2 regions of the Arthrobacter sp. 210 2 genome follow, and region 1 is predicted to be linked to the other one. Evidence: riboswitches for the same ligand, from Rfam matches in the RefSeq annotation. Region 1 holds a riboswitch; the other holds the start of a gene.
What was found. Region 1 has a riboswitch for glycine ahead of cycA (D-serine/D-alanine/glycine transporter). Riboswitches for the same ligand answer to the same signal wherever they lie in the genome.

Region 1 (7,489 bases):
CCTCGCCGGTGACCGGGGCGTAGAGGTCGGAGACAGACTTGGTGGATTCCACCTCGCCGCAGGTTTCGCCGGCAGTAACCGTGGAGCCAACCTCGGGGAGGTCCACGTACACAATGTCACCCAGGGCGTCGGCAGCGACAGCGGAAATCCCTACCCCCGTGGGCCCGGACCCGTCACCGGCAACCCATTCGTGCTCGGCGGAGTACTTCAGTTCAGCAACAACTTTGCTCATGTGTAATTCCTTAGTTCTTGGAGTGTGAAAAGTGAAAGAGCGTTTGGTTCAAACCTGCGAAAGGTGAGAGAGCGTCGGAGGGCTACCTGTCGCGCTTGTAGAACGGGAGTTCAACGACCTCGAACTTCTCTGGCTTGCCGCGGAGGTCGATGTCCAGGACGGTGCCGGGGGTGGCGAATTCGACGTCGACGTAGGCCATGGCCACGGGGTAGCCGAGCGTCGGGCTGGGCTGGCCGGAGGTGACTTCCCCTACCAGGGTGCCGTCCTTGAGGACGGGGTAGTGGGCCCGGGCAGCGCGGCGGCCGGTTCCCTTGAGGCCCACCAGCTTTTGGCCGACCGTTGATCCGAATCCGGCAGCCTTGATTGAGGCCAGCGCCTCCTTGCCCACGAAGTCGCTCTCCTTGGTGAGCGACACAACGGGGCCGAGGCCCGCGGAGTAGGCGTTCACGTGGCGGGACAACTCATTCCCGTACAGCGGCATGCCGGCTTCAAGGCGGAGCGAGTCGCGGGCGGCGAGGCCGGCGGGGATCAGGCCGGAGCCTTCACCTGCTTCCAGCAGCGCGTCCCAGAGCCCGGCCGCGTCCAGGTTGCCAATGTAGATCTCGAAGCCGTCCTCGCCGGTGTACCCGGTGCGGGCCACAAGGAGATCCTGGACCGCACCGCTGACGGTGATGCCCACCTCAACGGCGGCGTAGTACTTGAGTTCCGTGACCAGCGGGTGCTGGTGCGCCGGGACGAGCTTCAGCAGGATTTCTTCGGCCGCCGGTCCCTGGATGGCGATCAGCGAAATGTCGGCAGAGGCGTCATCGACGGCGACATCGAAGTCCGCCGCCCGCTCCAGGAGCGCCCTGGCCACGACGGCGGCATTGCCCGCGTTGGGAACCACCAGGTACTGGTCCACGCCTTCCTCCGGCGAAGGGCGGCGGTAGGTGATGAGGTCGTCGATGATGCCGCCGTCGGCGTCGCAGATCAGTGAGTACTTCGCCTTGCCGACGGCAACCGCGGAGAGTTTTCCGGCCAGGGCGTAGTCCAGGAACGCTGCGGCGTCGGGACCGGTCACCCAGACTTCACCCATGTGGGACAGGTCGAACAACCCGGCAGCATTGCGGACCGCGTGGTGTTCCGCCAGCTCTGATGCGTACTTGAGCGGCATCTGCCAGCCACCGAAGTCCGTAAAGGAGGCGCCGGCTTTTTTGTGCTGCTCGAACAGGGCAGTGTATTTCTCGGTCATCAGGAATCCTTACTGTTGCCGGTGGTTGAGCCTGTCGAGATCCAGGTTTCGACAGGCTCAACCAACGGGCGAATTAGTTTTCGAAGTCTTCGAGCGGCGGGCAGGAGCAGATGAGGTTGCGGTCCCCGGCTGCGCCGTCGATGCGGCCGACGGGCGGGAAGTACTTGTCCTGCCGCAGTGCAGAGACAGGGAAGGCGGCCTGCTCGCGCGGGTAGGCGCGGTCCCAGTCAGAGCTGACGACGGCGGCTGCCGTGTGGGGTGCGTTGCGCAGCGGCGAGTTTTCCAGGGTGAAGTCCCCGGCGGCCACCTGATCGATTTCGGCGCGGATGGTGATCATCGCGTCGATGAAGCGGTCGATCTCGGCGAGGTCCTCGGACTCGGTGGGCTCCACCATCAGCGTCCCGGCCACCGGGAATGCGAGGGTGGGGGCGTGGAAGCCGAAATCGATGAGCCGCTTGGCCACGTCCTCGGCGGTGACACCCGTCTTCGCGGTCAGTTCGCGCAGGTCCAGGATGCACTCGTGCGCCACGAGCCCGCCCTCACCGGTGTACAGGACCGGGAAAAACTCGTTCAGCCGGGAAGCGACGTAGTTGGCCGCCAGGAGTGCGGCCTTCGTTGCCTCGGTCAGGCCCTCGCCGCCCATCAGCTTCACGTAGGCCCATGAAATGGGGAGGACACCGGCGGAGCCGTATCGTGACGCGCTGATGGCCACGCCGTGGCCCTCCTCATGCGCGGCTTTGTTGGCGTCGCCCGGCATGAAGGGTGCCAGGTGTGCCTTGGCAGCTACGGGTCCGACGCCGGGGCCGCCGCCGCCGTGCGGGATGCAGAAGGTCTTGTGCAGGTTCAGGTGGGACACGTCGCCGCCGAACTTGCCGGGTTGAGCCAAACCGACCAGGGCGTTGAGGTTTGCCCCGTCGACGTAGACCTGCCCGCCCGCGGCGTGGATGGCGTCGCAGACCTCGCGGACGTCGGCGTCGTACACACCGTGGGTGGAGGGGTAGGTGATCATGATGCAGGACAGGACGTCCCTGTTGGCCTCGATCTTCGCGGTCAGGTCCGCGTGGTCGATGGTTCCGTCGGCGGCGGTGGCCACCACAACAACCTTCATGCCGGCCAGGACCGCGGAGGCAGCGTTGGTGCCGTGCGCGGAGGCCGGGATCAGGCAGACGTTGCGCTGGTCGTCGCCGCGTGACAGGTGGTAGCCGCGGATCGCCAGCAGCCCTGCCAACTCACCCTGGGATCCGGCGTTGGGCTGGATGGACACCTGGTCGTAGCCGGTGATCTCGGTGAGGTCGGCTTCCAGGCCTTCAATCAGTTCGCGCCAGCCCTCGGTCTGCGAGTCGGGGGCGAAGGGGTGGATCGAGGCGAACTCCGGCCAGGAAATGGCTTCCATCTCCACGGTGGCGTTCAGCTTCATGGTGCACGAACCCAGCGGGATCATGGTGCGGTCCAGCGCGAGATCCCGGTCCGAAAGGCGGCGGATGTACCGCAGCAGCTGGGTCTCGGAGCGGTGGGTGTTGAACACCGGGTGCTGCAGGTAGCCCGAGGTGCGGAGCACCGTTTCGGGCAGCTCGTAGCCCTGTGCGTCCCCGATGGGACCGGCGCCAAAGGCGACGGCAACAGCGGAAAGTGTTGCCGCCGTCGTCGTCTCATCGATGGAAACACCCACAGTGTCTTCGTCGACGAAGCGCAGGTTGATGCCCCGGGCCTCAGCCGCGGTGATGGCCTTGCGGGCCTTGCCGGGGACACGGACGGTAAGGGTGTCGAAGAAGGAGTCGCTGACGAGCTCCCGGCCCACCTTGGCGAGGGCGGTGGCGAGCACCCGGGTGTTGTTGTGGACCCTCTCGGCGATGGCCTTCAACCCGTCCGGGCCGTGGTAAACGGCGTAGAAGGAGGACACGATGGCGAGCAGCGCCTGGGCGGTGCAGATGTTCGAGGTCGCCTTTTCCCGGCGGATGTGCTGCTCGCGGGTCTGCAGCGCGAGACGGTAGGCGGGGGCGCCTGCATTGTCCTTGGACACGCCGACGATGCGGCCCGGCAGGGTGCGTTCCATGCCGGTCCGGACGGCCATGTAGGCTGCGTGCGGGCCGCCGAAGAACAGCGGAACGCCAAAGCGCTGGGTGGAGCCGACGGCGATGTCGGCGCCCTGCTCGCCTGGAGGGGTGATCAGGGTGAGGGCGAGGAGGTCGGCAGCGACGGTGACGAGGGAGCCGCGTTCCTTGGCTTCAGCGATGACCGCCGACTGGTCCCACACCCGGCCCGAGACGCCGGGCTGCTGCAGCACGATGCCGTTGATGGCGCCGTCGGGCAGTCCGTTGGACAGGTCGGCGACCTCCACCTCGAAACCGAGCGCCTCGGCGCGGCCCTGGACGATGGCAATGGTCTGGGGAAGGCAATCGGCATCCAGGACGGTCTTGCCGTCCTTGGCGTCCTTATTCTTATTGGCCCGGCGCATCAGCAGCACGGCCTCTGCCACGGCGGTGGCTTCGTCCAACAGCGAGGCGTTGGCGACCGGAAGCGCGGTCAGGTCCTGGACCATGGTCTGGAAGTTCAGCAGCGCCTCAAGCCGGCCCTGGGAAATTTCAGGCTGGTAGGGGGTGTAGGCCGTGTACCAGGCCGGCGCTTCCAGGACGTTGCGGCGGATGACGGCCGGGGTGATGGTGTCGTAGTAGCCCTGGCCGATCATCTGGACCGCGGTCTTGTTTTTGGCGGCGATCCGGCGCAGCTCGGCCAGGACCTCAACCTCGCTCATGGCGGCTGCCAGCCGGAGGGCCTTGTCCTGGCGGATCGAGGCAGGGACGGCAACGTCCACGAGACCGTCCACGCTGTCGTAGCCCACGGCTTTGAGCATCGCGTCGACGTCGGCCTGGCGGCGCGCGCCGATGTGCCGGTCGGCAAAAGTCGATGGAAGGGATTGAATCGTCATGAGGAACTCCAGGTCTGGCCGGCCACGGGTGGCGCGGCATGGTTTGGGTTCCTCCCCGCTCTGTATTGGACCTGAGAGATTCCGGTGGAGCCTGTTTGTGGCAGGGCCCCCCTTGCACCGTCGGTGAGTCCGGGACCCCTCGTCAAAGGGATATAGCCGGGCTGCTTTCCAGAGTCGCCTCGCCGTGACGGTACATGGGCCTGAGAGATTCCTGGGGAGGATTTGCTCCTACGGCGCCTGCCCGGTGTTGCTCCGGGAGGACTCTCCCGTCACAGCTCGAAAGGCTTATTCAAATGTGGGTGATTCGGCTCACAAGGTACAGGCTGAAGGGCTTCGAAAGCAAATCCGTCCAGTCATGACGGCCGGGAGCAGTCGGTTCGCTACGTTGTTGCGGGCAGGGGTTTGACAATCGTTCGTGACCGGAACCACACTGAACCCGTGATCGGCGTCCCCTGCCGGACTGGCTCAACCTACTCTGGGCAGTCCGTGCCGGGATGGGGCTGGAAATGCTCCGCAACTGATCACGACTTCTAACTTAAAATGCCTTTGACCTGCGGCGGGAGAGTCCTGCCCGGTACATTCAGCAGGCGCCGTAGGAGCAAACCCTCCCCAGGAAACTCTCAGGCCCCCGTACCGCCGCGGAAAGGCAACTCTGGAAAGCAGCCAGGCAGGTCCTGGCTCACCGACGGTGCAAGCACGCCTTGATGGCTGCGGAAACTCTCAGGTCCTGTACAGAGCGGGGAGGAACCGAATCTTTGCGGCACCTGACGGTGCTGCTTGAACGATGGAGTTCCTCATGACGATTCATCCCCCGACGTCCCCCAGCGGCCAACCACACCCAGGCAAAGCCCAACACAGCGAACCGCCACACCTTGAGCGGCAGCTCAGCAACAGGCATATCCAGCTCATCGCCATCGGCGGCGCCATTGGCACCGGCCTTTTTATGGGCTCAGGCAAAACCATCTCCGCCGCCGGACCGTCCGTGATCTTCGTGTACATGATCATCGGGTTCATGCTGTTCTTCGTCATGCGGGCCATGGGCGAACTGCTCCTGAGCAACCTGAACTACAAGTCCTTCAGCGATTTCGCGGCCGACCTCCTGGGGCCCTGGGCCGGGTTCTTCACGGGATGGACCTACTGGTTCTGCTGGGTGATCACCGGCATTGCCGACGTCATCGCCATCGCCGGGTACTCCCGGGAACTCTGGCCCTCACTGCCGCTGTGGATCCCCGGGCTGGCCACGGTCGCCATTCTCCTGCTGCTCAACCTCGCCACCGTGAAGGCGTTCGGTGAAACGGAATTCTGGTTCGCCCTCATCAAGATCATCGCCATCGCAGCGCTGATCATCGTGGGCCTGTTCATGATCTTCACGGGGTTCCAGAGCGACGCAGGAGCCGCCGGGTTCAGCAACCTGTGGAGCCACGGCGGTTTCTTCCCCAACGAATTCATGGGTTTCGTGGCCGGCTTCCAGATCGCCGTTTTCGCCTTCGTGGGCATCGAGCTTGTTGGCACAACGGCCGCCGAGGCCAAGAATCCTGAACGGAACCTGCCAAAGGCCATCAACGCCATCCCCATCCGGGTGCTGCTCTTCTACGTCGGCGCCCTGATCATCCTGATGTCCGTTACCCCTTGGACCCAGTTCGCGGCCGGCCATAGCCCATTCATCGGAATGTTCTCCCTGGCCGGGCTTGGAGCCGCAGCCACCGTCGTCAACCTGGTAGTCCTGAGCTCCGCCATGTCCTCCGCCAACTCGGGCATCTACTCCACGTCCCGGATGGTCTTTGGCCTGGCCCAGGAAGGCGACGCTCCCGGAATCTTCAGCCGCCTCTCCGCGAGGAAAGTACCCAGCAACGCGCTGTTCCTGTCCTGCGTGCTGCTGCTCTCCGGCGTCGTCCTGATGTATGCCGGCCAGGACGTGGGCAAGGCCTTCGAGATGGTCACCACCGTGTCCGCCGTCTGCTTCATCTTCGTCTGGTCCATCATCCTTGCCAGCTATCTCGCCTTCCGGCGCCGCCGCCCGCACCTGCACTCGGCGTCCGCGTTCAAAATGCCCGGCGGCATCCCCGTGGTGTGGCTGATCTTCGCCTTCTTCGCCTTCGTCCTTTGGGCCCTCACCACCCAGCCCGACACCCTTGCCGCGCTGCTGGTCACCCCCGCATGGTTCCTTGTGCTGGGCGTTGCGTGGGCCATCCTGCGGCGCCGGCCGGCACACCTCGCCCGCTTCGCCGTCTTTCAGGCCGAGCTCCGGGCCGATGAGGCTGCAGCGGGCCGCAGCAAGGGGACAGCGAATGACAGGACTCCCCAGAAAGAGCAGGCGCCGAAGTGATCGGCACCGAACTGACGGGTGCGGCAAGCGAGCGGGTCATCCGGTCCGGCTCCAACCCGCATACGCGGGCGTCCCGGGAAGCCAGGAGCCTTCCCACCCGGCTGGAGATCATCCCGACGGAGGGCATCACCGCCGGCGTCCGGGCCCACGTTCCTCCGGGCTCCACCATCACCGTGACGTGCCTGCCGCACCATGGCATCGCGCGGACCATGCAGACGGCGCTGCAGCTGGCCGGTATGGGATACAGCGTGGTCCCGCACCTTGCTGCCCGGAGCATCGGGAGCCGCGGGCAGCTGGAAAACGCGCTGCGGGACTGCCGGGATGCAGGGATCACGGAGGTGTTCGCCATCGGCGGTGATGCTGCGGAAGCTGCGGGCCCATACAGCAACTCCCTTCAACTGCTGGAGGACATCATGGAGCTTTCGGACGGGGACATCTCGGCGGGAGTGGCGGGCTACCCGGAAGGGCACCCGCATCACGGAGAGCTCCACATGCTCGACGCCCTGCTGGAAAAGCAACACCTGGCATCCGGCGTCACCACCCAAATGTGCTTTTCCGTTCCCCGGATCAGCTGGTACGCGGAAACCCTCCGGCGCGAAGGTGTCCAGCTGCCCATCTGGGCGGGGGTGCCCGGCGCCGTCCCCCGTGCCAAGCTCATTGCGCTCGCGGCAAAGATCGGCGTCGGTCCGTCCCTGAAGTTCCTCACCCGGCAGGGGCAGCTCGGCCGCCGTCTGCTCAGCGGCAGCAGCTACTCGCCCCGGCCGATCCTGGACC
Region 2 (7,489 bases), on a different contig from region 1:
GCATGCTGGTCCTTAGTTCTCGAAGTCTTCAAGCGGCGGGCAGGAGCAGATGAGGTTTCGGTCCCCGGCTGCGCCGTCGATCCTGCCCACAGGCGGGAAGTACTTGTCCTGCTTGAGGTGGTGGACCGGGAAGGCGGCCTGTTCCCGCGGGTAGGCGCGGTCCCAGTCGGAAGATACGACGGCGGCTGCCGTGTGCGGTGCGCGGCGCAGCGGCGAGTCGGCGACGGTGAAGTCGCCGTTCGCCACCTGGTCGATTTCGTGCCGGATGGTGATCATGGCTTCGATGAAGCGGTCCATCTCGGCGAGGTCCTCGGACTCGGTGGGTTCCACCATCAGGGTGCCGGCGACAGGGAACGCGAGGGTGGGGGCATGGAAGCCGAAGTCGATGAGGCGCTTGGCCACATCCTCGGCCGTGACGCCGGTCTTTGCAGTGAGCTCGCGGAGGTCAAGGATGCACTCGTGCGCCACAAGTCCGCCTTCACCGGTGTAGAGGACGGGGAAGTGTTCGTTGAGGCGGGAGGCGATGTAGTTGGCCGCCAGCAGCGCGGACTTCGTGGCCTCGGTCAGGCCCTCGCCGCCCATCAGCTTCACATATGCCCACGAAATCGGCAGCACGCCTGCGGAGCCGAAGCGGGACGCGGAAATCGGTACGTCGTTGCCTTCGGTCCACGACGCCGCGTCACCGGGCATGAAGGGTGCCAGGTGTGCCTTTGCTGCCACCGGTCCGACGCCGGGGCCACCGCCGCCGTGCGGGATGCAGAAGGTCTTGTGCAGGTTCAGGTGCGATACGTCGCCGCCGAACTTGCCGGGTTGGGCCAACCCCACCAGGGCGTTGAGGTTGGCGCCGTCGATGTAGACCTGGCCGCCGGCTGCGTGGATGGCGTCGCAGACCTCGCGGACGTCGGCGTCGTACACACCGTGCGTGGACGGGTACGTGATCATGATCGCCGAAAGCGCGTCCTTGTGCGCGTCGATCTTGGCGTACAGGTCCGCGTGGTCGATGGTTCCGTCGGAGGCGGTGGCCACCACCACAACCTTCATGCCGGCCAGGACCGCGGAGGCAGCATTGGTGCCGTGCGCGGAGGCCGGGATCAGGCAGACATTGCGCTGATCGTCGCCACGGGACAGGTGGTAGCCGCGGATCGCCAGCAGCCCTGCCAACTCACCCTGGGAACCGGCGTTGGGCTGGATGGACACCTGATCATAGCCCGTGATCTCGGTCAGCTGCGCCTCGAGGTCAGCAATCAGTTCACGCCAGCCCTCGGTCTGCGAATCCGGGGCGAACGGGTGGGTCGAGGCGAACTCCGGCCAGGAAATCGCTTCCATCTCCGCCGTGGCGTTCAGCTTCATGGTGCACGAACCCAGCGGGATCATGGTGCGGTCCAGTGCCAGGTCCCGGTCGGACAGCTTCCGGATGTACCGCAGCAGCTGGGTCTCGGAGCGGTGCGTGTTGAACACCGGGTGCTGCAGGTAGCCGCTGGAGCGTTCGACGGCGGGGTCCAGCGCAAAACTGCCGGTAGATCCGACCGCTTCGGCGCCGAAGACGGAAACGACATCGGCGACGACCGCCGTCGTGGTGGTTTCATCAACGGAGATGCCTACGGTGTCGGCGTCGATGCCCCGCAGGTTGATGCCCTTGGCCTCGGCGTCCGCAACGATTTCGGCAGCCCTGCCGGGCACGCGGACGGTGACGGTGTCAAAGAAGGAGGTGTGCAGAACCTCTGCCCCGGCAGCCTTCAGGGAAGCAGCCAGCGTGCGGGCATGGCGGTTGGCGGTCTGGGCGATCGCCTTCAGCCCCTCGGGGCCGTGGTAAACGGCGTACATCGACGCAACAATGGCCAGCAGGGCCTGCGCGGTGCAAATGTTGGAGGTGGCCTTCTCGCGGCGGATGTGCTGTTCGCGGGTCTGCAGCGCAAGGCGGTAGGCGGGGACACCGGCGTCGTCCTTGGACACGCCCACCAGGCGGCCGGGCATGGAGCGCTCGAGCCCCTTCTGGACCGCCATGTACGCGGCGTGCGGGCCGCCGAAGAACAGCGGGACGCCAAAACGCTGGGCGGAGCCGACGGCGATATCGGCGCCCTGCTCCCCCGGCGGGGTGATCAGGGTTAGCGCCAGGAGGTCAGCCGCGACGGTCACGAGCGCGCCGCGTTCCTTGGCTTCACCGATAACGGCGGAGTGGTCGAAGACGCGGCCCGAAACGCCGGGCTGCTGCAGCACGATGCCGTTGATGGCACCGTCCGGCAGGCCCGCGGACAGGTCGGCAATTTCAACCTCGAAGCCGAGCGCCTCAGCGCGGCCCTTGACGATCGCGATGGTCTGCGGCAGGCAGTCCGCGTCCAGGACGGTCTTGCCATCCCTGGCGTCCTTGTTCTTGTTCGCGCGGCGCATCATGAGTACCGCTTCGGCCACGGCGGTGGCTTCATCGAGCAGGGACGCGTTGGCGATGGGCAGGCCAACGAGGTCCTGGACCATGGTTTGGAAGTTCAGCAGCGCCTCAAGCCGGCCCTGCGAAATTTCAGGCTGGTACGGGGTGTAGGCCGTGTACCAGGCCGGGGATTCCAGGATGTTGCGGCGGATCACGGGCGGGGTCACCGTGTCGAAGTAGCCCTGGCCGATCATCTGCACGGCCGTCCTGTTCTTGGCTGCCAGCTTGCGCAGTTCGGCGAGCGCTTCCACCTCGCTCAGGGCCGCGGACAGTTTCAGCGGGGTTTCCTGACGGATGTCCTTGGGGACCGCCGTATCAACCAGGGCGTCCACGGTGTCGAAGCCGACGGCTTTCAACATGGCGTCGACGTCGGCCTGGCGCCGTGCGCCAATATGACGGTCAACGAAGGTGGCAGCTGAGGCCAGGGAGGCGGAGGCCGGAGATACGGTCACGAGGAACTCCATAATTCAGGTGGCGCAGGGTACGCCACATCGATTCGGGTTCCTCCCCGCTCTGTATTGGACCTGAGAGTTTCCGCGTTGCCGTGCTTGCGCATGGCCCCGCTTGCACCGTCGGTGAGCACAACAGTCCTTGGTCTCCCGTAGCCGGGATGGCACAGGCGGACTGCCTGCTGCTTTCCAGAGGTGCCTCGCCGCGGCGGTACATGGGCCTGTGAGATTCCTGGGGAGGGTTTGCTCCTACGGCGCCTGCTTGTACTTTCGGCAGAACTCTCCCGCCGCAGATCAAAGGCTATTCATTTGGATTGCTGAGAACGGCCGGTGAGGGCCTTCACAGCCTCCAATTGTCCTACGCCGCAGCCCCTGGGGCAAATGACGGCCTACCTGCGCAGGCGCTCCAGGGCAGCAAGGAGATTGTCCACATCCGCGGCGGCTCCGCCTTCCGGCACGGGGCCGACGGCCAACATGGCATTGAAGTAGAGCCCGTCCCCCATGTAGAGCACTGCTTTGGCCAGTGCCGGGCCCACATCGGCGGCGATCTCGTCCAGCCAGCGCTGCTGGATGGCGGCGAAGCGGCGGCGCGTTTCCTCGTGCGCCACTTCTGCGAGCCGGGTCGCGGCGACGATTGCCCGGTCCAGCGGGGTGTCAGCCCAGACGGAGGACCTGATGAAGTATGCCGCGGCCCCCTCCTCCGCCTTGGCCATGGCATCGGCGTCGGCTCCGGCCAGTTCGTCCAGCCGGTCCAGCAGCACCTGGATCAGGGCTTCCTTGTTTGGAAAGTGGTAGAGCAGGCCGCCCTTGGAAACCCCGGCCTTCGCCGCGACGGCGTCAAGGGTGGCTGCACGCTCCCCCACGTCGATCAGAAGGGTTTCAAAGGCGTCAAGTACGGCGTCGCGGGCTACGGGCTTGCGGGGCATGCCTCTAATCATGCCTTCCTCCATGCATTATTCCTCAAACCCAGCGGTTCGTAACTATACCGTCCAGACGGTACAGTTATGGCATGACCATTTCCGCTGGCACCACCAGGACCTCTGCATCTGCTTCCGGCAGTCCGCTTTCCCGGGCGCCGTGGCGTGACTGGCTTGCCCTGGGCCTGCTGATGTTCCCGGTGCTGCTGGTCGCGGTGGACAACACCGCGCTGACGTTTGCCCTGCCAGCCATCGCAGGCTCACTGGACCCCTCCGGAGTCCAGCTCCTGTGGATCGTGGATGCGTATCCGCTGGTCCTTGCAGGACTGCTGGTGTCCATGGGAAGCCTGGGCGACCGCATCGGCCGCAGGAAGCTGCTGATCACCGGCAGCATCGGCTTTGCCGCACTGTCCGCCGCCACCGCCTTCGCACCGAGCCCGGAGTGGCTGATCGCCGGCCGCGCATCCCTGGGATTCTTCGGCGCCATGCTGATGCCCTCCACGCTGTCGCTGATCCGCAACATCTTCCCGGAGCCCAACCGCCGCCGGCTGGCCGTCGCCATCTGGGCTGCAGGGTTCTCAGGGGGCGCCGCCCTGGGACCAATCTTCGGCGGCTGGCTGGTGGAGCAGTTCTGGTGGGGCGCGGTCTTCCTCGTCGCCGTTCCCCTCATGCTGCCCCTTCTGGCCTTCGGACCTGTGTTCATTCCGGAATCGAAGGACCCGTCGCCGGGGAAGGTGGACGTTCCCAGCATCCTGCTCTCCCTGCTGGTCATGGTTCCGGTGGTTTACGGAATCAAGGACATTGCCACCGAGGGGCCGGGACCGGCAGGCCTGGGCAGCTTGGTGTTCGGGCTGGTGATGGCAGCCGTCTTTGTGCGCCGGCAGCTGACGCTGGCCAACCCGCTCCTGGACATGTCCCTGTTCCGGAACAGGGTGTTCAGCATGGCCATCGCGGCCAACGTCCTGGCCCTGTTTTCGTTCAACGGCTTTATCCTCTTCCTGGCCCAGCACCTGCAGCTCCTCGAGGGCATGTCCCCCTCCTCTGCGGGGATTGCGATGATCCCGGCACTGGTGGCCACGGTAGTGGCAGGCCTGGTGGTTGTGCCGCTCGTCCGGCGGGTGCGGCCCGGATTCGTGGTGGGAACAGGACTGGCCTTCAGCGCCGCCGGCTACAGCCTTGTCACCTTCGGCAACCACAGCGGCGGCCCGGCACTCCTGTTGGCGGCCCTCCTGATCCTGGCCCTGGGCGTGGGCACTGCCGAGACCATTTCCAACGACCTCATCCTGGGTGCTGCACCGCCCGAGAAGTCGGGTGCGGCGGCAGCGATTTCCGAGACGGGCTACGAGGTGGGTTCGCTCCTGGGCACGGCGGTACTGGGCTCCATCCTGACAGCCTCCTACCAGCACAACCTCCGGCTGCCGGCCGGGCTGCTGGAAGCCGCGCCGCCCTCCGCCGCGCACAACGCCGGCGAAACGCTCGCCGGGGCCATGGAAGTTGCCTCAGCACTGCCCGCTCCCCTGGCGGATGCCGTCCGGGACGCCGCGGCCGCAGCCTTCAACTCGGGGGTTCACATCACGGCCGCCATTGGGCTGGTACTGATGGCGACGGCGGCAGTGCTCGCCGCCGTCGTGCTCCGCAAAGTGCCCAAGGCCGTCTAAGGCGGCGGGCAACATCGGATTAGACAGCGAAAAGGCACCCGGCGCCGGAGCATTGCTCCGACGCCGGGCGCCTTGTGACTGTTGCCTGATCCCGCGGGGCTACTTGGCGTCCGGGGCGGTGACGCTGGCGGTGGGCTTCATGGTTTCGGCGTTCACCATCCAGGCGAACTGCTCCAGCTTGGCGATGAACTCATGCAGCAGGTCGGCACTGGTGGGATCTTCCTCATCCACCTCGTCGTGGACCTTTCGCATGGTTCCCACGGCAGCCTCAAGGGCTGCGACGATCCGCTCAATGGCGTCCTTGGTGCTGATCAGGCCCTCGGGGAACTGCGCCAGGCTGGTGGCTTCGGCAACCGTGGAGCTGCGGCCGTCCGGAAGCGCGTGCAGTGCACGCATGCGCTCCGCCGTGTCATCGGCGAACTGGCGCGCTGCGTCCACGATTTCATCCAGCTGAAGGTGGAGGTCCCGGAAGTTGGTACCCACAATGTTCCAGTGGGCCTGCTTGCCCTGGAGGTGCAGTTCGATCAGGTCCGTGAGCACGGCCTGCAAATTGTTGGTCAGTGTCGGTGAAGCTTTCATGCGTCCTCCTCATTGGTCCAGTAATCCCGAACCTACCAGCCCCTGCAGAGCGCGGCGGCGGGGACGGGGGCAGTTTCTCAGTGAGCTTACTAATTTGCGCTGAACGGACATAAACGAACGTGATTCATATTTCCCCTTGCGTAGGCAGCTCCGCACCCTCATACTAAATGAACGCCATTCATATAGTGACCGTCGTCATAATGTCTTCCCAGAAAGTGGTGCCATGACAGAGACAATCCGCACCAGCACGCCCTCCCCCGGCCCCAGCAGCAACACTTCCGCCGCCGGCATCAGCGCCAAAGGACTGAAAGGCGGGCAGCTCGGGCTCCTCGCCGTCGTCGTCCTTGGCATTTCCACCATTGCCCCGGCCTACACCCTCACCAGCGCACTGGGCCCCACCGTCAACGAAGCCGGACTCCAGCTGCCCGTCATCTTCCTGATCGGTTTCATTCCCATGATCCTGGTCTCGCTCGCCTACCGGGAGCTCAACGCCGACTCCCCGGACAGCGGGACCACGTTCACGTGGGTCACCAAGGCCTTCGGACCCTGGGTGGGCTGGATGGGTGGCTGGGGCCTGCTGGCCGCCAACATCATCGTGCTGTCCAACCTCGCCGGCGTTGCCGTCGATTTCTTCTACCTCTTCCTGTCACAGCTCACCGGAGCCCCGGAACTGGCAGACCTGGCGGCCAACAAAGCCTTGAACGTGCTGACCTGCTTTGTATTCGTGGCCCTGGCCGTCTGGGTCAGCTACCGCGGGCTGCACACCACCAAACGGGTGCAGTACGGCCTGGTGGGGTTCCAGCTGCTGGTCCTTGGTCTCTTCGTGGCCATGGCGTTCGCCAACTGGTCGAGCTCCGAAACGGCCATCCCTTTCAGCTGGGAATGGTTCGATGTCACCAAGATTGAAACCTTTGGCCAGATCGCCGCAGGAATTTCACTGTCCATCTTCGTGTACTGGGGCTGGGACGTCTGCCTCACCGTGAACGAGGAAACGGCGAACGGCAAGAAGACCTCCGGCTTGGCCGGCACCCTCACCGCCGTCATCGTCCTGGCCATCTACCTGCTGGTCAGCATCGCCACCATGATGTTCGCCGGCGTGGGCGATACCGGCAACGGCCTGAACAACACCGAAATCCACGAGAACATCTTCACGGCCCTGGCCTCCCCCATCATGGGCCCCTTCGCCATCCTGATGTCCCTTGCAGTGCTGTCCAGCTCCGCCGCGTCCCTGCAGTCCACGTTCATGTCGCCGTCGCGGAGCCTGCTGGCGATGGGCCACTACGGTGCCCTGCCGGAGCCGTTCAGCCGGGTCAGCAGGAAGTTCGCGACGCCGGGCTTCGCCACCATCGCGGCGGGCGTCATGTCGGCGGGGTTCTACGCAGTGATGCACGTGGTCAGTGAAAACGTCCTCAATGACACCATCCTGGCCCTGGGCCTGATGATCTGCTTCTACTACGGGCT

Region 2: linked by a shared signal. The riboswitch ahead of gcvP (aminomethyl-transferring glycine dehydrogenase) and the one ahead of cycA (D-serine/D-alanine/glycine transporter) in region 1 are both predicted to bind glycine.

The regions. Positions count from the first base shown of each region.
Region 1 covers NZ_JBNHIE010000002.1:307,586-315,074, forward strand. The annotation lists gene gcvH (glycine cleavage system protein GcvH) at 1-232, opposite strand, end outside; gene gcvT (glycine cleavage system aminomethyltransferase GcvT) at 315-1,463, opposite strand; gene gcvP (aminomethyl-transferring glycine dehydrogenase) at 1,537-4,389, opposite strand; glycine riboswitch at 4,568-4,668, opposite strand; glycine riboswitch at 4,937-5,035, shown strand; glycine riboswitch at 5,037-5,134, shown strand; gene cycA (D-serine/D-alanine/glycine transporter) at 5,186-6,715, shown strand; gene AC5RWA_RS05825 (methylenetetrahydrofolate reductase) at 6,712-7,489, shown strand, end outside.
Region 2 covers NZ_JBNHIE010000011.1:161,328-168,816, forward strand. The annotation lists gene gcvT (glycine cleavage system aminomethyltransferase GcvT) at 1-4, opposite strand, end outside; gene gcvP (aminomethyl-transferring glycine dehydrogenase) at 13-2,889, opposite strand; glycine riboswitch at 3,074-3,171, opposite strand; gene AC5RWA_RS18575 (TetR/AcrR family transcriptional regulator) at 3,264-3,800, opposite strand; gene AC5RWA_RS18580 (MFS transporter) at 3,884-5,449, shown strand; gene AC5RWA_RS18585 (Dps family protein) at 5,549-6,028, opposite strand; gene AC5RWA_RS18590 (APC family permease) at 6,252-7,489, shown strand, end outside.